DNA from 3 places in the Geobacillus sp. YHL genome. Region 2 is predicted to be linked to each of the others. Evidence: predicted binding sites of a transcription regulator. Region 2 holds the regulator's gene; each other region holds the start of a gene.
What was found. The regulator Rex, encoded in region 2, represses fermentation and respiration genes when NADH is low (regulators of the CRP and FNR family bind a similar motif). The targets are predictions, from matches to a motif close to TTGTGAAATATTTCACAA.
Positions count from the first base shown of each region.

Region 1 (6,944 bases), on a different contig from region 2:
CGGCGACCAAATCAAGCAAATTGCCGACTTTTTCTTCTGGACCGCTTGGCTGTCAAGCACGCCAAGACTTGGCGACCACATCACCTATACAAACAACTGGCCGTACTATGAGGACGCCGGCAATACGATGTCATTTTCCGCGGTATGGTGGAGCGGCGCGAGCGTCACGATTTTGATTTTGTTCATCGGGATCATTTTGTATGTGTTCCACCGCTATCAGTTAAGCATGCAAGAAGCGTATGCAGAAGGGAAGTTTCCAGTCATCGATTTGCGGCGGCAGCCGCTGACTCCGTCGCAAGTGAAAGCGGGCAAATATTTCGTCGTTGTATCGGCGCTCTTTTTCGTCCAAACGATGTTCGGGGCGCTGCTCGCCCACTACTATACGGAACCGGACAGCTTCTTTGGCATCAAATGGATCCATGACCTATTGCCGTTTAACATCGCCAAAGGGTATCATTTGCAGCTGGCGATTTTTTGGATTGCCACCGCTTGGCTTGGCATGGGGATTTTTATCGCCCCGCTTGTCGGCGGGCAAGAGCCGAAAAAGCAAGGGCTGCTCGTCGATCTGCTTTTTTGGGCGCTTGTCGTCCTTGTCGCCGGCAGCATGATCGGCCAATGGCTCGGCGTCAACGGCTATTTAGGAAACGAATGGTTCCTGTTTGGCCACCAAGGTTGGGAATACATTGAGCTAGGCCGCGTTTGGCAAATCATTTTAGTCGTGGGCATGCTGCTTTGGCTGTTCATCGTCTTCCGCGGCGTCAAACGCGGGCTGAAGCAAGAAAGCGACAAAGGCGGGCTCATCCACTTGCTGTTTTATTCGGCCATCGCCGTTCCGTTCTTTTACATCTTCGCGTTCTTTATCGAGCCGGATACGAACTTTACGATGGCTGACTTCTGGCGCTGGTGGATCATCCACTTGTGGGTGGAAGGCATTTTTGAAGTGTTCGCCGTTGTTGTCATCGGGTTCTTGCTCGTTCAATTGCGGCTCGTAACGAAAAAATCGACGGTCCGGGCTCTCTATTTTCAATTTACGATTTTACTAGGCAGCGGTGTCATCGGCATCGGCCACCACTATTACTACAACGGTTCACCGGAAATTTGGATCGCCCTTGGCGCGGTGTTCTCGGCGCTCGAAGTGATTCCGCTCACGCTCCTTATTTTGGAAGCGTATGAGCAGTACAAAATGATGCGCGACGGCGGGGTCAACTTCCCGTACAAGGCCACATTCTGGTTCTTGATTTCAACCGCCATTTGGAATTTGGTCGGCGCTGGCGTGTTCGGTTTCCTCATCAACTTGCCGGCGGTCAGCTACTTTGAACACGGGCAGTTTTTAACGCCGACCCACGGCCATGCGGCGATGATGGGCGTGTATGGCATGTTTGCGATCGCCGTGCTCCTTTATTCGCTGCGCAACATCGTCAAACCGGAAGCATGGAACGACAAATGGCTGAAATTCTCTTGCTGGATGCTGAACATCGGCCTGGCTGGCATGGTTCTCATCACGCTTCTCCCGGTTGGGGTGCTGCAAATCAAAGAAGCGTTTGAACACGGCTATTGGGCGTCCCGTTCGCCTTCGTTCTTGCAACAAGACGTCGTACAAAACTTGCTGCTTGTCCGCTTTGTTCCGGATACGATCTTTTTGATCGGCGTCGCCGCCTTGCTTGTCTTTGCCATCAAAGCGATGTTCCATTTGCGCAAACCAACTCACGGCGAAGGGGAAGAGCTGCCGGTGGCGAATTTGGCGGAGGAAGAATAACAAAAACGGGCTGACCCAAAACGCGAATGCGTTTTGGGATTAGCCCGTTTTTACACGAAATATAGAAGAGAATCGTTCGTTTTCTGGCAGAATAGAGTCACCATAAACCACTATCACCGAAAAAGGAGCGATTCTTTTATGACACATCATCATATTTTTGAAGAGTGTACCGTGGATCACCTCACGTTGCCAAGCGATATCATTCCATTGGATCATATGGCTCATGTAGTTTACGAAATCGCCAAGCGCATTCCGATGGAGACGTTTCTTCATTACTATAAAAGGCGGCCACACCTAAGAAAGGTAGGGAGGGATGCTCTCTCCTTACTTATGGTGCCTTAATAAGACGAATGCTGGAAATTGCCGCTTCTTGTTCAATCGAACGCCTAGAAAGAAGATCTAAAATCCGTTCGTGCTTTTCCATGTTTTGTTCTATTTTCTTAACGATTTCATTTGTTTCAAGCACTGCTTGTTGGACGAAAACAAACTCTTGCTTCGTGACCATATTGGCTTTGACATGATCTAATTCTTTCATTAGGTTGTTCTTTACGTCCTCAAGCTCCTGTTTGGTAGCCATGTTGGCTTTGATGTCTTCAAGTTCTTGTTTGGTAGCCATGTTGGCTTTGATGCCTTCAAGTTCTTGCTTGGTAGCCATGTTGGCTTTGATGTCTTCAAGTTCTTGTTTGGTAGCCATGTTGGCTTTGATGTCTTCAAGTTCTTGCTTGGTAGCCATGTTGGCTTTGATGTCTTCAAGTTCTTGTTTGGTAGCCATGTTGGCTTTGATGCCTTCAAGTTCTTGTTTGGTAGCCATGTTGGCTTTGATGCCTTCAAGTTCTTGCTTGGTAGCCATGTTGGCTTTGATGCCTTCAAGTTCTTGCTTGGTAGCCATGTTGGCTTTGATGTCTTCAAGTTCTTGCTTGGTAGCCATGTTGGCTTTGATGTCTTCGATCTCTTTTGTGAAACTATGCTTCACTTCTTCAAGTTCTTGTTTCGTTGCCATGTTGGCTTTAATATCCTCAAGCTCTGTTGTGAAGTTTTGCTTCACTTCTTCGAGCTCCTGTTTCGTTGCCATGTTTGTTTTGACGTCGCTTACTTCATGTTCGATAATTTGGAGCTTGTCCAAAATTTGTTTCAATATCTCTTCCAAGGAAAATCCTCCCTTCTAATAAGATATATAGCAGCCCTGGAAAAGCGAGTGATGATGAATCGCTCCTTTCTTTTGAGGACTGGGGAAACGAGCGTGTAGAGTAAATGGTTGAGGAAAGGGATGGGATTGTAGCGCAGAACAAATGAGGATCATCGTTCCCCATTCATATTATAAATGATTCGTAGAAATTTGAAAATAACGTTTTGTGTCATTGTCGCTTTGTATCCGTCCAGGAAAAGGAGTGCGTTTTAGCCCGTACGGTCATGTTAATCCCGGCAGCGACATTGTTTTTAAGAAAATCGAACTTCCTTTCTTTATAATATAAGGAGAAACAAGGGATTTAATCGGAATCGTTCATGATCAATGTACGATTTAAAAAAGAAAGAGCTGGCTCCAAAAGTCCACTTGTTAGTGGATTTTTGGGTCAGCCCCCTTTCGTTTGTGAACGTTTTCAATCACTTGTGGCATTTGTCCGGCGTGGTGTGTTCGTTTTCCTTTTGCTTGTCATGGCACGGAAAGCAGTACAACGTCTCTGTTTCTCGGCTGACGACGCCATTTAAGAACCCATGCAGACAATGGATCGGCTTGCCGCATTGCGCGCAAAAGCCAACAAGCTCTTCCAACCGCCATTTCTCCTTTCATGGGGATTGAACATGTTCACCTTCGGGCTGTGACGCTCGTCACTACCGCCCAAGGTTCAAGCGGTTATGATAAAGTATATAATTCATTATACTACAAAGGAGGCCAATGTTATGAACCAATTTGCTGCCAAAATCCACGCCCCGGACTATCCGCCGCGCGACCGCCATCCGGCAATTTTTCGGCTGTTTGACAGTTTGAAGCCGGGGGAAGTGATGGAGCTGACGAATGACCATGACCCGCGTCCGCTGCAATACCAATTCATGATGGAGCGTCCGGATCAGTTTACATGGGAGTACTTAGAGGAAGGGCCGGACGTATGGCGGGTGGCCATCGGCAAAAAATAAATCATCCGCTCCATTGGGATTTCCGTCTGTAGGCGGAAATCTTTTTTTTTCGCCGGTTGGTATGGTACGGTAGGGGCAGATGAAGTTCAGAAAGAGGGGATAGAGATGAAACGAACCATTGCCGGAGCGGTGCTCGCCGGCGGCCAGTCGCGCCGGTTCGGGCGGCCGAAGGCGTTTGCGCTGCACGAAGGCGCTCCGTTTTTCACTTGGTCTGTGGCGGCGCTCGATCCGATCACTGATGAACTGTACATCGTCAGCCATCCGTCGCTTGTCGATGAATTCCGCCGGCAAACGGACATCCCGGTGTTGCTTGATGTGGAGCGTTACCGTGGTTCTGGGCCGCTGGCCGGCCTTTACACCGTCATGGAACAGAGCCGAGCCGACTGGGTGTTCGTCCTGCCGTGCGACATGCCGTACATGCGGCGGGAAGTGGCGGAGCGGCTTGCTTCCTATATCGATCCGACGTTTGACGCCATCGTTCCACTCCATGGCGGCCGCCCAGAGCCATTGGTCGCTCTATACCATCGTCGGCTTCGTTCCGTGATCGCCGAGCTGCTTGACGCCGGCGAACGGCGGATGATCTCGCTTATTGACGGCGCCCGCGTCCGCTATGTTGACGCCCAACAGCTTGCCGCGGATGGAGACGTATGGCGCAATGTCAATACGGAGGAAGAGTACCGGTGAAGGGGGGATTGTGGCCGAAGCAGACACCGCATACACTTTTTTCAATTCAGAAGAGCCATCCTTGACCGCGAAATGGTTCTTTTCCCGGCTTTTCACCACAAAATGCACTTGATGCACAAAGACGTTCATGATACGCAAGTGAAAAATGATTTCGCCTGTACAATAACTGTCAATAAAAGGTCAAGTGCACCTTTTGATGATGACCTGAATTTTATGAAACGGCAATAGGGCGAAAAAGAACCGCACGACTTCGGCTCTTTTACGTTATTGGACTGGAGGTTGATTTCCTTCGCCAAGTCCGCCACTTCGAGGACGGTCAGCCCCGTTCGTTTCGCGACTTCGTGAAATGTCTTTGGCGTGGTACGAGACCCCGTCTGGCATCGTCTCATCTCCACTCGTTTTTACTTAAATGTTATACCGCCTGTTTAAACGGCTGTCATCTTCGCTCATGGCACGATCGCCCTCTGTTGTGGCTTTGCTGTGGATGTGATCGATATCACATAACGCGCCTGAATGTTGCGGTACAATGGAGGCCAAGGAGGGGGCCGCAATGCGCGATTTTAATGAAAATCCGTTTATTGTGATTTGGGAATTGACGAGAGCTTGTCAACTCAAGTGCCTTCATTGCCGCGCCGAAGCGCAATACCATCGCGATCCGCGCGAGTTGACGTTTGAGGAAGGGAAAAAACTGATCGATGAGATTTACGAGATGGATCAGCCGATGCTCGTCTTTACGGGCGGCGATCCGCTCATGCGCCCGGATGTGTACGATTTAGCGAAATATGCGATCGATAAAGGATTGCGCGTGTCAATGACGCCGAGCGCGACGCCGAACGTGACGAAAGAGGCGATCCGCAAAGCAAAAGAGGTCGGCCTGTCGCGCTGGGCGTTTAGCCTTGACGGGCCAAACGCCGAGATTCACGACCATTTCCGCGGCGTGAGCGGCTCGTTTGATTTGACGATCCGTGCGATTCAATACTTGCATGAGCTCGACATTCCCGTGCAAATCAACACCGTCATTTCGCGATACAACGTTCATGTGCTTGATGAAATGGCGGAATTGGTTGAGAAGCTGAAATGCGTCCTTTGGAGCGTCTTTTTCCTTGTGCCGACAGGCAGGGGGAAGGAGGAGGACATGATTTCCCCCATCGAGCATGAGCGGGTGTTCCGCTGGTTGTATGAAACGAGCAAGCGCGTTCCGTTTGACATTAAAACGACAGCCGGCCAGCATTACCGCCGCGTTGTGCTGCAGGCGAAAATGCGCGAAGGAAAAACGACAAAAGGCGGCATCCGTTACGAAGACGTGTTGAACAAAGGCTTAACCGGACAAGTCGACGGGCTCGGCCGCGCGCCGAAAGGAGTAAACGACGGCAACGGCTTTGTTTTTATCTCCCATATCGGCGATGTCTACCCAAGCGGGCTGCTGCCAGTCAAAGCCGGGAACGTCCGGGGAACGCCGCTGGCGGACATTTACCGACACTCGCCGATTTTCCAAGACTTGCGCAATCCGGACAAATATAAAGGAAAATGCGGCGTCTGCGAGTTCCGATATGTGTGCGGCGGCTCACGCTCGCGGGCGTACGCGGTGACGGGAGACTATTTGGAAAGCGAGCCGTATTGTGTTTACATTCCAAAGGCGCTGCGGACAAAAGAGCGAAGCCAACGGTAAGAAGGCGGTGAAAAACGGCCGCTTAAAATGACGGCGCTACGGCGTTCGTGAGACGGTTGCCCGGGCGCATGCGGCGGATGTTGGATGTGTGTTCAAAACATACGGGGGAGGAGCAGGCGCCCTTCCCCGTTTTTGTTGAAAGATCATTCGTGGTTCAACTCGACTATAAAGGTCTCGGGCCCGGTCGGCGCCGCGCTTCCCCCTTTTGGTTCGAGGCTCGCTTTAATTTGCTTGAACTGTTTGACATCCTCGCCGGTGATCAAAATGCGCGCCGCTCCGTGGCGGATCGTCAACAGTTCCCCTTTGACCTCGTTGTTGGTGTAAATGATCCACAATTGATAATCGCGGGCCGCAAACGGCGGCAGCCCTTCAATTTCCATCAACATTTCCTTCGTATCGTCATTGAGCCAAATTGTGCCGTCCATCTGTTGAAAGAGCGCCGATGGCTCAATCGGAATTTGTTTCGTTTTGGGATTATGGATGATTCGCTCGATCGGAATGTCGGTATGTTGTTCGACAATCTGGTATCGATATGGCTCATCCGATCGGTCATGGGAAGCGGCTGGTCCGTCGCTGGGAGCGGAAAGGCGCAAGGTGAAAAGGAAAACGGCCAAAGCTGCACCGATCCACCCGCCTGCCATGCGGAGACCGCGCCGCATCCGCTTCGTTTGTTTTTGCGCTTCTGCTTGGGCCCAAATTCGC
Region 1 is NZ_JAEIGB010000003.1:184,128-191,071, forward strand. Features, by position in the region: gene JCR24_RS05325 (nitric-oxide reductase large subunit) at 1-1,756, shown strand, start outside; gene JCR24_RS05330 (hypothetical protein) at 2,085-2,903, opposite strand; gene JCR24_RS05335 (hypothetical protein) at 3,359-3,526, opposite strand; gene JCR24_RS05340 (DUF2249 domain-containing protein) at 3,656-3,889, shown strand; gene JCR24_RS05345 (molybdenum cofactor guanylyltransferase) at 3,995-4,573, shown strand; gene JCR24_RS05350 (TIGR04053 family radical SAM/SPASM domain-containing protein) at 5,124-6,242, shown strand; gene JCR24_RS05355 (anti-sigma factor) at 6,386-6,944, opposite strand, start outside.
Region 1: JCR24_RS05350 (TIGR04053 family radical SAM/SPASM domain-containing protein) is a predicted target of Rex. The motif match lies at 5,058-5,075, and genes of this name have one in related genera.

Region 2 (6,944 bases):
AACGGCTATGTCTTCAGCGGTGAGCACTTCATAGCCGCTCGGTCGATCGATCGAGAACGAAAAGGAGGCTGATTTTTCATCGCCGACAGGCCGTTCGAGCCGTTCTATTTTTTCCAGTTGCTTTCGCCGGCTTTGCGCCCGTTTGGCCGTCGAGGCACGTGCGATGTTGCGCTGGATGAAGTCTTGGAGTCGGGCGATTTCTTCTTGCTGTTTCTCGTACCGTCTTAACTCTTGTTCGTATTGCTCGGCCCGCAACTCCAAATAGCGGCTGTAGTTGCCGGCATAGTGTTTGAGCGTGGCATTCGACAGTTCGTATACGTCGGTGACGATTTTGTCTAAAAAGTAGCGGTCGTGGGAAACAACCAGGACGGCACCGGGATAGGCTTGCAAGTACTGCTCCAGCCAGGCAAGCGTCTCAAGATCCAAATGGTTCGTCGGCTCGTCCAAAATCAATAAATCCGGCTTGGACAACAGCAATTTCCCAAGGGCAAGCCGCGTCCGCTGTCCGCCGCTTAACGACGAGACCGGCGTAGTTTTATAATCATATGAGGAAAACTGCAGCCCGTACAAAACGGAGCGGATGTCGGCTTCGTATTGGTAGCCGCCTTGTTCTTTGTATTGTTCTTGCAGCTCGTCATACATTTTCAGCGTTTTTTCATAGCGAGCGGGATCGGCGAGTACGTCCGGGTCGCCGAGTTGCATGCTGAGTTCGGCAAGCTGTTTTTCGAGTCCTAGAAGCGGGGTGAATACCTCGAGCATTTCGTCCCAAATGGAACGCGGCGAGTCGAGCCCGCTGTTTTGCGCCAAATAGCCGATTTTGATATGGTTTGGTTTGATGATTTTGCCGCTGTCGAAAGAGAGTTCACCGGCGATGATTTTCAACAATGTCGATTTTCCCGCTCCGTTGCGGCCGACAAGGGCGATTCGGTCGCGGGACTGTATTTCTAGTTTTATATTCGATAAAATAAGGTCAGCACCGAAATATTTCGTGAGCCCGTGCACTTGCAAAATGATCATGTCCGTCACCTCGCGAATAGTTTAACGCAAGTCGCGAAAACGGTCAAAGACGAATGATGAAAAATCGTGTATAGTGTATAAATGGAGGAGATTGTATTGTCATCGTTCACTCATTTCAATGAACAAGGGCGCGCGAAAATGGTTGATATTACGCACAAAGAAGATACTGTGCGAGTGGCTGTGGCGCAAACGAGCGTGACTGTCAGCCGGGAAATTTACGAAAAAATGACGAGCAATGCGATCGAGAAAGGGGATGTGCTCGCCGTCGCTCAAGTGGCGGGGGTGATGGCGGCGAAGAAGACAGCTGACCTTATTCCAATGTGTCACCCGCTTATGTTAAAGGGTGTGGACATTGCTTTTGCTTGGGAAAACGATGGAGAAGCGCATAAGCTCGTCATCACGGCAACGGTGAAAACGAAAGGGAGCACAGGAGTGGAAATGGAAGCGCTGACGGCCGCTTCGGTCTGTGCGTTGACAGTGTACGATATGTGCAAGGCGCTTGATAAAGGAATGGTCATCGGTCCGACGTATTTGGTCGAAAAAACGGGCGGGAAGTCTGGCCATTACCGACGGAAAACCGATTAGCTAGGGGATGAGATCATGAGCAACGAACAACCGAAAATTCCGCAGGCAACCGCCAAACGGCTGCCGCTTTACTATCGGTTTTTGAAAAACTTGCACGCTTCCGGCAAGCAACGCGTCTCCTCTGCCGAGTTGAGCGAGGCGGTGAAAGTCGATCCGGCGACGATCCGCCGTGATTTCTCCTATTTTGGCGCGCTTGGTAAAAAGGGATACGGGTATAATGTCAATTATTTGTTGTCGTTTTTCCGCCGGACGCTTGAAGAGGATGAGGTGACCGAAGTCGCCTTGTTTGGCGTCGGCAATTTAGGCACCGCCTTTTTAAACTATAATTTTTCGAAAAACAACAATACGAAAATCGTGATGGCGTTTGATGTCGATGAGCGGAAAGTAGGAACGACAGTCGGCGGGGTGCCGGTCTATCATCTCGATGAGTTGGAGGAGCGGCTTCACGAAAACATCCCGGTCGCCATTTTAACCGTGCCGGCCGCCGCGGCTCAAGCGCTGACCGACCGCCTTGTCGCGCAAGGAATTAAAGGCATTTTAAACTTTACTCCGGCGCGGTTGAACGTGCCGAACCATATTCGCGTCCATCATATCGATTTAGCCATTGAGCTGCAGTCGCTCGTCTATTTTTTGAAAAACTATCCATCGCCATCGTAAAAAGGAGAGAACAACACATGAAATATTTGTTGCTCGTTGCTGTGATTTTGTTGCTGTTTGGCACGAAAAAGCTGCCGGAATTAGGGCGGTCGTTCGGCCAGTCGCTTCGCGAGTTTAAAGACGCCACAAAAGGGCTCGCTGATGACGAAGAAACGAAAACCGACCGATGACAAGGCAGGATGGAGAAACAATGAATGACAAAGAAATGTCGGTGTATGAGCATCTGGGTGAACTGCGAAAACGGCTCATCATCGTGCTCATCTTTTTTGCTGCGGCGCTTGTCGTTAGTTTCTTTTTTGTCGATGATGTCATTTTGTATTTGCAGCGAACGGCCGAGGCGAAGCATTTGACCATGAACGCCTTCCGCCTCACCGATCCGATTAAAGTGTATTTTCAGTTTGCCTTTGTCATCGCAGCTGTGCTGTCGGCTCCGGTGCTGTTGTATCAAATTTGGGCGTTTGTAAGCCCCGGTCTGTATGAAAAAGAGCGGAAAGTGACGTTAAGCTATATCCCGGCGTCGATCGTTCTTTTTTTAGCAGGCGTCAGCTTCGCTTATTTCGTCTTGTTTCCGTTTGTCGTTCGATTTATGAGCCAGCTGGCTGACCAACTAGGGGTTCAACAAATGATCGGCATTAATGAATATTTTCAGTTTTTGCTTCAGCTCGTGCTGCCGTTTGGCATCGTGTTTCAGCTGCCGATCGTCGTGTTGTTTTTCACCCGCTTAGGGCTTATTACGCCGCAGCTTCTTGTTCGCATCCGCAAGTATGCGTATTTGGCGCTGCTTATTTTAGCGGCGGTCATTACGCCGCCGGATGTGCTGTCGCAAGTGATCGTCATGATTCCGCTCACCATTTTGTATGAAGGAAGCATTTGGGTGGCGCGCATCGGCTATCGGAAAGCGCAGCGAGCAGCCGAGGAGGAAGGCAATGAGTGAGGCGGGACGAAAAACATTGAGAGGAAAGCGAGCAAGGCCGGGCCAAACGAAGGGGCTGTCTCAAAAGCCGCAAAACAGGGTTTTGAGGCCGGCCTCTTGTTTTTTTGTTTCCATTTTCACAATATGATCGCCGTCATGAGATTGATGTTCTGGTCCCTTCCCGTGCGAATCACGGGAAGGGGGTCAGCGTTTTGAGGCGAAAAGAAGGCGAAGGGCGGTGCCGAAATCAAAGGCAGCGAGCGCCGCTAAAGCGATGGTGGAGACGTTCCAAACCGTTTCATGAGCACTTTCGATGGCCAAATACGTAAACATTGAGCCTAAGACGAAATACAGAAGCGAAAACAGCCGAGGGTTTCGCATCATAGCCAAACCCTCCAAACGGCGAGCGGCAGCTCGGACTGGCGCATCATTTTCTCAATCTCGTCGGCCAACAGCGTCTGCATGGCGACGACGAACGTATTCATGGCGACATGGGCGAAAATCGGCACGAAAATGCGTCCGGTTTTCGCGTATAAAAACGCGAATACCATCCCCATGGATGTGTACAGAAGCAAATGTTCCGGCTCCATATGGACAAGGGCAAACAAGAGCGAACTGACAAGCGCAGCAAGCCAAAAGTTGTATTTTTCATAAAGCGAGCCGAAAATGATTTTGCGGAAGATGATCTCTTCCAAAATCGGGCCGATGACGGAGGTGACGACGACCAACAGCGGCGTCAGGCGGATGATATCGATGATTTGCCTTGTATTTTCCGACCCTGGTTTGATGCCGAGCAACCGCCATTCGATGTTGGCGGCGATGCTTTGCGCCGTGAGCGCCAAAAAGACGCCCAAGACCGCCCACATCCACGAGGAACCAAGCGGCAGCCGCCGCATCATTCGTTCGTTGCGGTCACCGCGGAGCAGCCATAGGATCATAACAAAAGCGAGCAGGAAACTAATGATCGCCCAATACCCGGAAGCCAGTTTGGCGGCTTCGAGGCGGCTTTCCGTTCCTTGGCCGACGCCGAGGGCGCGAAGAAGCGGCACGCCGACAAAGGCGGACAGCTGCATGACGATATACGTGATGATGACGTACCAGTGGTTGCGTTTCAAACCCTCTACCCCTTTTATTTCAAATTATATCCGTATTGTAGCACATGTATGGCGAAAATAGTAAGAAAACTGCATCCTCGCATCCCACCTCACCGCCGTAAAAAAATTAACCGGAGCCGTTTATCAGTCCGAGGAATGTGAAATAATGAAAATGAGCTCCGCGCGGATGGGGAGTAGAGGCAAAACAACCGGCTCCTTTTGCTCTTTCTTCTTTAGGAGAGAAAAACCGTTATTTTTTTGCATTTCCTACTTGCAAAACGGAAAGAAGTTCATTAATATTATAAGTGTGTTAGCACTCGATAGTGATGAGTGCTAATAAGAACGGCGAAAACTATCGTTAAGGAGGTCGTTTCCCGTGTTGAAGCCATTAGGCGATCGCATTGTCATTGAAGTCGTGGAAACAGAAGAAAAAACGGCTAGCGGCATTGTGCTGCCGGATACGGCGAAAGAAAAACCGCAAGAAGGCCGCGTTGTCGCTGTCGGTGCAGGCCGCGTGCTCGATAACGGCCAACGCATCGCGCCGGAAGTCGAAGTTGGCGACCGCATTATCTTCTCGAAATATGCGGGCACAGAAGTGAAATACGACGGCAAAGAATACTTAATTTTGCGCGAAAGCGATATTTTGGCTGTCATCCGCTAATATATGCGTTCATCACATAAACATTCCGAAAACATACTGGGTACTTAATCGGATACTTAACTTGTGGCACGCAGTCCAACAATTTCATAAGGAGGTAACGGGGTATGGCAAAACAAATCAAGTTCAGCGAAGAAGCGCGCCGTGCGATGTTGCGCGGGGTGGACAAACTTGCAGACGCAGTGAAAGTCACATTAGGTCCGAAAGGCCGCAACGTCGTATTGGAGAAAAAATTCGGTTCGCCGCTCATCACGAATGACGGGGTAACGATCGCGAAAGAAATCGAGCTCGAAGATCCGTTTGAAAACATGGGCGCGAAATTGGTCGCTGAAGTCGCCAGCAAAACGAACGACATCGCTGGGGACGGTACAACAACCGCTACGGTATTGGCTCAAGCGATGATCCGCGAAGGCTTGAAAAACGTAGCAGCTGGTGCCAACCCGATGGGCATCCGTCGCGGTATCGAAAAAGCGGTTGCTGTTGCGGTTGAAGAATTGAAAGCCATCTCCAAACCGATTAAAGGAAAAGAGTCGATCGCCCAAGTTGCTGCGATCTCGGCTGCTGACGAAGAAGTCGGCCAATTGATCGCTGAAGCGATGGAACGCGTTGGCAATGATGGCGTTATCACGCTTGAAGAGTCGAAAGGCTTCACGACGGAACTCGACGTTGTCGAAGGGATGCAATTCGACCGCGGTTACGTTTCACCGTACATGATTACGGATACGGAAAAAATGGAAGCTGTCCTTGAAAATCCGTACATCCTCATCACGGACAAAAAAGTATCGAGCATTCAAGAACTGTTGCCGGTCTTAGAACAAGTCGTCCAACAAGGCCGTCCGCTCCTGATCATTGCGGAAGATGTTGAAGGCGAAGCATTGGCGACGCTTGTTGTCAACAAACTGCGCGGCACGTTCAATGCGGTTGCTGTCAAAGCGCCTGGTTTCGGCGATCGCCGCAAAGCGATGCTCGAAGACATTGCGATTTTGACAGGCGGCGAAGTGATCTCGGAAGAGCTTGGCCGTGAATTAAAATCGACGACGATCGCGTCGCTTGGTCGTGCGGCGAAAGTTGTTGTCACGAAAGAAACGACGACGATCGTCGAAGGCGCTGGCGATTCGGAGCGCATCAAAGCGCGCATCAACCAAATCCGTGCGCAGCTTGAAGAAACGACGTCCGAATTCGACCGCGAAAAACTGCAAGAACGCTTGGCGAAATTGGCTGGCGGCGTAGCGGTCATCAAAGTCGGTGCGGCAACAGAAACAGAATTGAAAGAACGCAAACTGCGCATCGAAGACGCGCTCAACTCGACTCGTGCGGCTGTTGAAGAAGGCATTGTCGCCGGCGGTGGCACGGCTCTCATGAACATCTACAACAAAGTCGCTGCCATCGAAGCGGAAGGCGATGAAGCAACCGGTGTGAAAATCGTATTGCGCGCGATCGAAGAACCGGTTCGTCAAATCGCGCAAAACGCTGGTCTGGAAGGCTCGATCATCGTTGAGCGCCTGAAAAACGAAAAACCGGGCATCGGCTTCAATGCGGCAACAGGTGAATGGGTCGACATGATCGAAGCTGGTATCGTTGACCCGACGAAAGTCACTCGTTCGGCGCTGCAAAACGCTGCATCTGTCGCCGCAATGGTCTTGACGACAGAAGCGGTCGTTGCCGACAAACCGGAAGAAAACAAAGGCAACAACAACATGCCGGATATGGGCGGCATGATGTAATCCGCCTAGCGAAACAAAGAACACTGGGAGTAATCCCGGTGTTCTTTTTCTTTTTGACTATATATGCCTCAGCCAGGTGTTCTTACAGCCGCTGATCGGGTGAAGGGCAGCTGTTGTTTCTCCCTCATATCGCTATTCTATTGCACCTTTTCCTCCGCTGTGCTAGTTATCGCACCTCAATGAAAAACGCATAAATCGCATCCCCTTTTTTCCAAGAGGCGTGAATGGCATAAATGTATGCCCCTTTCTTTTCCGGAAGAGTAATGATTCCGTTTTGCACCGGGCGCCAGTCGGCA
Region 2 is NZ_JAEIGB010000032.1:4,391-11,334, forward strand. Features, by position in the region: gene JCR24_RS16685 (ABC-F family ATP-binding cassette domain-containing protein) at 1-1,017, opposite strand, end outside; gene moaC (cyclic pyranopterin monophosphate synthase MoaC) at 1,114-1,602, shown strand; gene JCR24_RS16695 (redox-sensing transcriptional repressor Rex) at 1,618-2,259, shown strand; gene tatA (twin-arginine translocase TatA/TatE family subunit) at 2,277-2,429, shown strand; gene tatC (twin-arginine translocase subunit TatC) at 2,450-3,193, shown strand; gene JCR24_RS16710 (YdiK family protein) at 3,377-3,556, opposite strand; gene JCR24_RS16715 (CPBP family intramembrane glutamic endopeptidase) at 3,553-4,287, opposite strand; gene groES (co-chaperone GroES) at 4,643-4,927, shown strand; gene groL (chaperonin GroEL) at 5,032-6,648, shown strand; gene JCR24_RS16730 (hypothetical protein) at 6,815-6,944, opposite strand, start outside.

Region 3 (6,944 bases), on a different contig from region 2:
CGCCAAGCGGAACGCTTGTGTTCAAGCCATTGTTCCATGATGCGCACAAGCCGTTTTCGGTACGGCGCCACCGCCGCCTGTTTGGCGCGGTATTGCTCAAGATGCGCGAGGTTTGGCGACGAAGGAAGAAGCACAAGATCGGCTTGGCGGTTGGCCTCGCCATACGGCGCACTGTTTCCAGCCGGCGGCTGTTCGCTGAAGGATGCTTGCGCTTCCAGGCCATACTCGTTTCGCGCCGTCGGCCGAGACGTTCCTTTCACGACGGCCAGAGCCTGATCACCGTCTTCACCCGGCCTCGCCTCATCGCTGATGATCTCGGTGCGGCTGCCTCGTTCGAGCTCAAAGCGGAGAAAGCTTCCATCCGCCCGGCTCGTTTCCCGATGCCACGTTGGCAGCACTTGCCGCTTGGCCTCTCCATCCGCCTCTTGAAGGGTATCGCGGTTTTCCAATGGGTTGGTCCGTTTGAGATCTTGAAGCGTCATCGTGTTCTCGTCCGCATCATCCTCAACGATTGGCAGCGATGTATAGGCATTGACCATATCATGAGGCAGCACGTCCTCCATCAGTTCCACAACGGCGAACGCCCAGTCCGCCATCTCGGCTGTCGAGGAAGCATCAAAAAATTGCGGCCATAACGTTTCAAGGCGCGCCTGCACCGCTTCATCCGCCATCGGAGCCAGCGGCGCATCATCAAGCGGCGAATTGGCCGTGAGCCGCAAATACATCCCCGCCAAAAACTGATCAGCCCAAGCGCCGCGCGTCCTGTTTGCTTGCCATTGATGAGTGAAGTAGCGGCGGTACAAGCGGCGGCGCGTGCGGAACCATCGCTTCATCCCGGGACGTTCCCGCTCGCAGACGGCTTCCAAGCGAAGATCTTCAGCGAACGTAAACAGCTGTTTGGAAAGCTTGGAGAGCGGTCGGGATTCCACCGCATGTCGGAAGGCGCGAACCGCCAATCGGTCGGTGTGCCGATACGTGCCGATGATGCGCAAGCCGACGTCGCTTTTCATTGCCGTTTCCCGCTCCAATGGTGGATACCCATCCCAAAAATGGCTGACGTAAACGACCGGCTTGACACAATGCACGCCGGAATGGGCGGCGAACTGGATGGCAACGTCGCGGCGGCGCATGAGCGTTTGGGCGAGGTCAGAAAGCTGCATGACCAAACTCGAGTCGACCGTTCGGTCATTGAACATCATAAACCGCTCCATGCCGAGCCTCCTATTCGTCAAACCACGTTTCAGCGATGTTGCGCACTGCGGCCCGTTCCCGTTCATCGTCGAGCTTATCGACGATGCTTCGTTCAATGGCCCGCAATGGCGGCATGTACGCCGCCAAATCGCACGCATCCAACAAAGCGCGCACCGAAGCCGCTTCCTCGGCGATTTGTCCGTTTCGCACCTGCACAAGCAGATCAGCCGACAGGGCGACGAAACGATCGATCAACGTCTCATCCGTTAATGTAGTTTGCGCCAACAATACCGATTTTAATGTTTCTCCTTGCACATACGGCACATTGATGACGACAAACCGGTTTTTGAGCGCCTCATTGAGCGGTACGGTGCCAATATAGCCTTCATTGATCGCGGCGATGACGCCAAATGTCGGTTTCGCCTGCACGAGATCGCCGGTGAGCGGATTCGTGAGCCGCCGCCGGTAGTCAAGGACGCTGTTTAAAATCGGCAGCGTCTCTGGTTTCGCCATATTAATTTCGTCAATATATAGCAAATGCCCTTTTGTCATCGCCTGGATGACTGGTCCGGGCACGTACTCGATCACCGCCTGGCTGTTTTTGTGCACGATCGTCTTAAAACCGAGCAATGCTTCGGCGTCTAAGTCCACGGAACAGTTGATGCTGTGCATCGGTTGACCAAACAAAGCGGACAACGTTTCAGCAAGCCGCGTTTTTCCCGATCCGGTCGGGCCTTTTAAGAGCACGTTTTTCCCAAGCGCGAGCGCAATGGCGGCATCGTGCACGATCGCCTCATCTGCCGCCTTGTACCCGCCCGCTCCAATCAACGCGCGATCCGGATCGCGGCGGAACAGTTCTTTTCGCTTTTCCATTTCTTTCGTGACCGTCAACGGCCATGTTCCCATCTTCTGACTTCCTCTCTGTGGCGATCTTCCCCTCTCATTCTACTAGATCGCCCGGCGGGACGCAAAACAAAAGAACTAGACCATAAATATATTATGTAAATATAACAAAGAAAAAACGAGGCGCTCTCAACCGAAGTTGTCCTCAATCGCCTTGCGAATGAGCGCCGCGCACCGATCAAGCTCCGCTTTGAGCTGGCGTTTGTACAGCTTCGCCTTTTCCTGTCCGCCCTCGGCGAACCGATAGTAAACGACTTCTTGGTACTTCATTCCCTCTTTTTTCTGTTTCACTTGTTTTAAAATGCCGTCTTCGATCAAATCGTGCAGCGCCTTATACACTTCGGAGTGGTTCGGCCGGTAGCCGAACGGCTTGAACTCTTGGCGCAATACATCAAGCAGCTTCAGCCCGTAGAGCCGCTCCTGTTCGGTGAGCGTAATCAAATACAATTTTAAAAACGCACGTTGTTTTAACAGAAAACCGCTGGGCGTCCGTTTTTCTCCCATAGGCTTTTTCCCTCCTTCCCTGCGGATGAAATTTCGCTCTTTGGGCGGCCAAATCCTGCTTGTCTTCATTATACCATGCGGGAAAGGAAAAATCCTCTCCCGCTTGGGTTCAATAAAACACGATCGTTTTGTTTCCGTGGATGATGACCCGGTCTTCCAAATGCCACCGAAGCGCCCGGGCGAGCACCGTTTTTTCGATCAGTCGGCCGATCCGCTTTAAGTCGTCCGGATGGTGGCGGTGGTCCACGCGGGCGACGTCCTGCTCAATGATCGGCCCTTCATCCAAATCGTCGGTGACGTAGTGCGATGTGGCGCCGATCAATTTGACGCCGCGCTCATACGCCCGCTCATACGGACGCGCGCCAATAAAGGCGGGCAAAAATGAGTGGTGGATGTTGATGATCCGTCCCGGGAATTCAGCGACAAACGCCGGCGACAAAATTTGCATGTAGCGGGCAAGCACGATGGTGTCGATCTGATAGTCGCGAAGCAGACGGATTTGTTCGGCTTCGGCGTCCGCTTTCGTTTCTTTCGTCACCGGAATATGCACATAAGGGATGCCAAATGACTCGACCGTCTCGCGCAAGTCGGGGTGGTTGCTGATGACAAGGGCGATGTCGGCGATCAGCTCTCCCGCCTGCCATTGCCAAAGAAGTTCAAGCAGACAATGCTCGGCTTTGGAGACAAAAATCGCGATTCGCCGAATGTCGTTGTGCAGCCGAAGCTGCCAACGCATCTGAAATTCAGCAGCGATCGGGGCAAACGCCGCTTCGATCTCTTCTTTTCGCTCGGCGATGTTTGGACAGTCGAACTCCAAGCGGAGAAAAAACGTCCCTCCCTCAGGATCGGTCGAATATTGGCTCGATTCAACGATATTCGCCCCTTGTTCGTACAGAAACGACGTCACTGCCGCGACGATGCCCGGGCGATCTGGGCAGGAGATAAGGATTCGAGCGCGCTGCTCGTAACCTTGCAAAAATGATTGCCAGCGATGTTGGCGAAATGTCGTCATGCGTTGTCTCTCCCTTTTCTTGCTTTTCTTGCAATTCATCATACAAAAAATTCATGAACTTGCCAACAGGGAAGATAACAAAAGAGGGTGTCCCAAAAGGATCGGGACACCCTTTCTTATTACCGTATATAGGTATAAAACAATCATTAAGAAACAATATGTTGTGTTTTGTTAAGAAAAATGACCCTTTTGGGTCATCCCCCTGGCAAGCGAAAAACCTCTCTCAGTCTTTCGTCAAATCGCCGGCCGGGCCGAAAAATTCGTAATGGATGTGCTCCTCTGGCACACTCCATTGTTTTAGGGCACGATAGACGGTTTTCATAAACGGCATCGGGCCGCAGAAATAAAAGTCTGCGTCTTTCGTCGGGATCACGGATTGCATCCATGCGAGGTCGATCCGCCCTTCTTTGCCAAAATGTGGATGGCGGCGGTCCTCGTCGGATGGCGACTCGTAACAAATACGGTAAGAAAATGACGGGCGTTCCGCCAACATCCGAAGCTCCTTATCAAACGCGTGCACGCGGCCATTCAAAGCAGCATGCAAAAACGCCGCTGGGCGGGTCGGTTGGCGGATGGCCAACGTATGCGCCATGCTCAAAAGCGGAGTGATGCCGACGCCACCGCTGATGAACACAACCGGCGTCGTTTTGGACAAATCAAGCGTAAAATCGCCGGCTGGAGCGCTAAGCTCGAGCACGTCGCCCTCTTGGACATGATCATGCAAATAGTTGGAAACAATGCCGGCCGGCTTGTCCGCTGTAGCTGCTTCCCGTTTGACGCTGATGCGGTAATACCCTTTTCCAGGTGCATCCGATAAGCTGTATTGGCGAATATGCGTATACGTCTCGCCCGGAATCGACAGTTTGACGCTCACGTATTGACCCGGCAAATAATCACTGATGGCCTTGCCGTCTTCCGGCTCCAAATAAAACGAAGTAATGACGCCGCTTTCTTTCACCTTTTTCACGACGACAAATCGGCGAAAGTCACGCCAGCCTCCGTGTTTGGCCGCTGCCTCATCGTAGAGCTCTTTTTCCACTTGAATGAAAACGGACGCAATGGCTTCATATGCTTCCGCCCAAGCCGTGATCACTTCGTCGGTGGCGGCGTCGCCGAGCACGTCTTTGATCGCCAGCAACAAATGCTTTCCGACGATCGGGTATTGTTCTGGTTTGATTCCTAAGCTGCGGTGTTTATGGCCGATTTGCCGCACAACCGGCAAAATAGCATCAAGCTGGTCGATATAGCGCGCTGCCGCATACACGGCTGCGGCCAAGGCGCGTTGCTGCCGCCCTTGCTTTTGGTTGGCGTGGTTGAAAATATGGAGCAGTTCCGGATGATTGGAAAACATGAGTTCATAAAACCGCTTCGTAATTTGTTCGCCATGTGTTTCCAAGACAGGCACCGTTGATTTCACAATTTCAATCGTTTTTGGATGCAATTTCGTTGTCGTTGTCATGATTTCATCCCCTTGTAAAACATGTATTTTTAATACATCTTTTATTCAACCATGAGCACTGCGAAAAAACAATATTTCAAATACATCTTTAATAAATTGTTCACAATTCTCCGTTCGAATCAGGTGTGGTACAATGGGATCAAGAATGTCGCTTAAAGGTTGTGAATCACGATGCAGTTGACGAACTATACGGAATACGCCTTGCGCGTCCTCTTGTTTTTAGGCGCGCTTGATGAAGAAGAAAAAACGAACATCAAAGACATTGCCGCTGCCTTTTCCATTTCAGAGCATCATTTAAGCAAAATCGTCTATGAGCTTGGCAAACTCGGCTACATTGAAACGATCCGTGGGCGCAACGGTGGAATCCGCCTTGCGAAACGCCCCGCGGAGATTGTCATCGGCGCGGTTGTTCGCGAAACGGAGGAAAACTTGTCGCTTGTCGAGTGTTTTGCCGCCCACGGCAATGAGTGCGTCTTAACGCCGGTATGTCGGCTTCGCTTCGCACTTCACGAGGCGTTAGAGGCGTTTTTGCGTGTGCTGGATGCGTATACGCTCGCCGATTTGCTTGAAGACCGAGCGTCGCTTCGTTCTTTATTGAAAGAGCGGCGCGGTTGAGAAAACTTTCTGGCTATAAGCTGGAGAGTTTTTTGGCGTTTGGCAGGCACACGATCACTAAGCATCGCTCTACGGAAGGAAGACGCGGGATGATGCGAAACCGATGGCGGCCTTTGCGCGGGATGTGGCGGCAAGAACGATCATCAGTTGGAAAAACGAAACCAGTCGTCAAACATGGGCGGCGGGATGAATACGTCCGGCACCGGCCGATCACATCCCCTTTGTTTGCCACAAGACGAAGAATATATTAAGATTAGAAAGGTGTGAAAACATCTGCATGACTAAAGGAGGTCACAATGAAACACGAAGGAAGCGCTTTGCCACCTTACTTGCATATGGACAATGGAGAGCTTTGGCTCACCGAAGATGATCGCGACAACTTAAAAATCAGCTATCGAATCAAAGAGGTGATTTTTGCCGAGCCGTCCGAGTACCAGCATGTGATGATTTTGGATTCGTACGATTTTGGCCGCATGCTCGTACTCGATGGCGTCGTGCAAACGACCTCGATTGACGGCCATATTTATAACGAAATGATTTCGCACGTGCCGCTGCAGTTTCATCCGGAAGCGAAGCGGGTGCTCATCATCGGCGGCGGCGACTGCGGCGCAGCTCGTGAGACGGCGAAATACGCTCATCTTGAAGCCATCGATATGGTGGAAATCGACGAAAAAGTCGTCCGGGCGTGCAAAGAGCATTTGCCAGCCGTCTCCGGCAACTTATCGGATCAGCGCGTGCGGTTTGTTTATGATGATGGCGTCGTGTTTGTGCAAGAGAAAGAAAACGTCTACGACGTCATTATGATCGACTCGTCTGACCCAGTCGGCCCGGCGGAAGCCTTGTTTTCACCGGAGTTTTACGCCAACGTCCATCGCGCGTTGAAAGCAGACGGGCTGATGGTCTGCCAAAGCCAGTCGCCGATTTTCCACTTGGATATTTTGAAACGGACGTACCGCAATATTCGCGAACTGTTCCCGCATGTGCTTGTGTACACCGCGGTGGTGCCGACGTATCCAGGCGGACTGTGGAGCTTTACGATCGGCTCGAAACGGCCGCTCGATTTTCCGGCGCAGACAACCATTCCAAACGACACGAAATACGTCAATGATGCGGTCTTTCGTCAATGTTTCGCCTTGCCCGAGTTTTTGCGCTCGGCGCTTGAGGTGGAATAACGGCTTGGCATGGAAAAAGCTGTCCCCCACAAAGCAGGGACAGCTTTTTCGTGTTGCTTGAATCCGTTCTGTTTTATGGAGCAGGTGG
Region 3 is NZ_JAEIGB010000002.1:136,667-143,610, forward strand. Features, by position in the region: gene JCR24_RS03185 (nitric oxide reductase activation protein NorD) at 1-1,211, opposite strand, end outside; gene JCR24_RS03190 (ATP-binding protein) at 1,222-2,064, opposite strand; gene JCR24_RS03195 (replication termination protein) at 2,224-2,598, opposite strand; gene purU (formyltetrahydrofolate deformylase) at 2,708-3,610, opposite strand; gene hmpA (NO-inducible flavohemoprotein) at 3,834-5,069, opposite strand; gene nsrR (nitric oxide-sensing transcriptional repressor NsrR) at 5,241-5,684, shown strand; gene speE (polyamine aminopropyltransferase) at 5,981-6,856, shown strand; gene JCR24_RS03220 (acyl-CoA dehydrogenase family protein) at 6,930-6,944, opposite strand, start outside.
Region 3: nsrR (nitric oxide-sensing transcriptional repressor NsrR) is a predicted target of Rex. The motif match lies at 5,158-5,175, and genes of this name have one in related genera.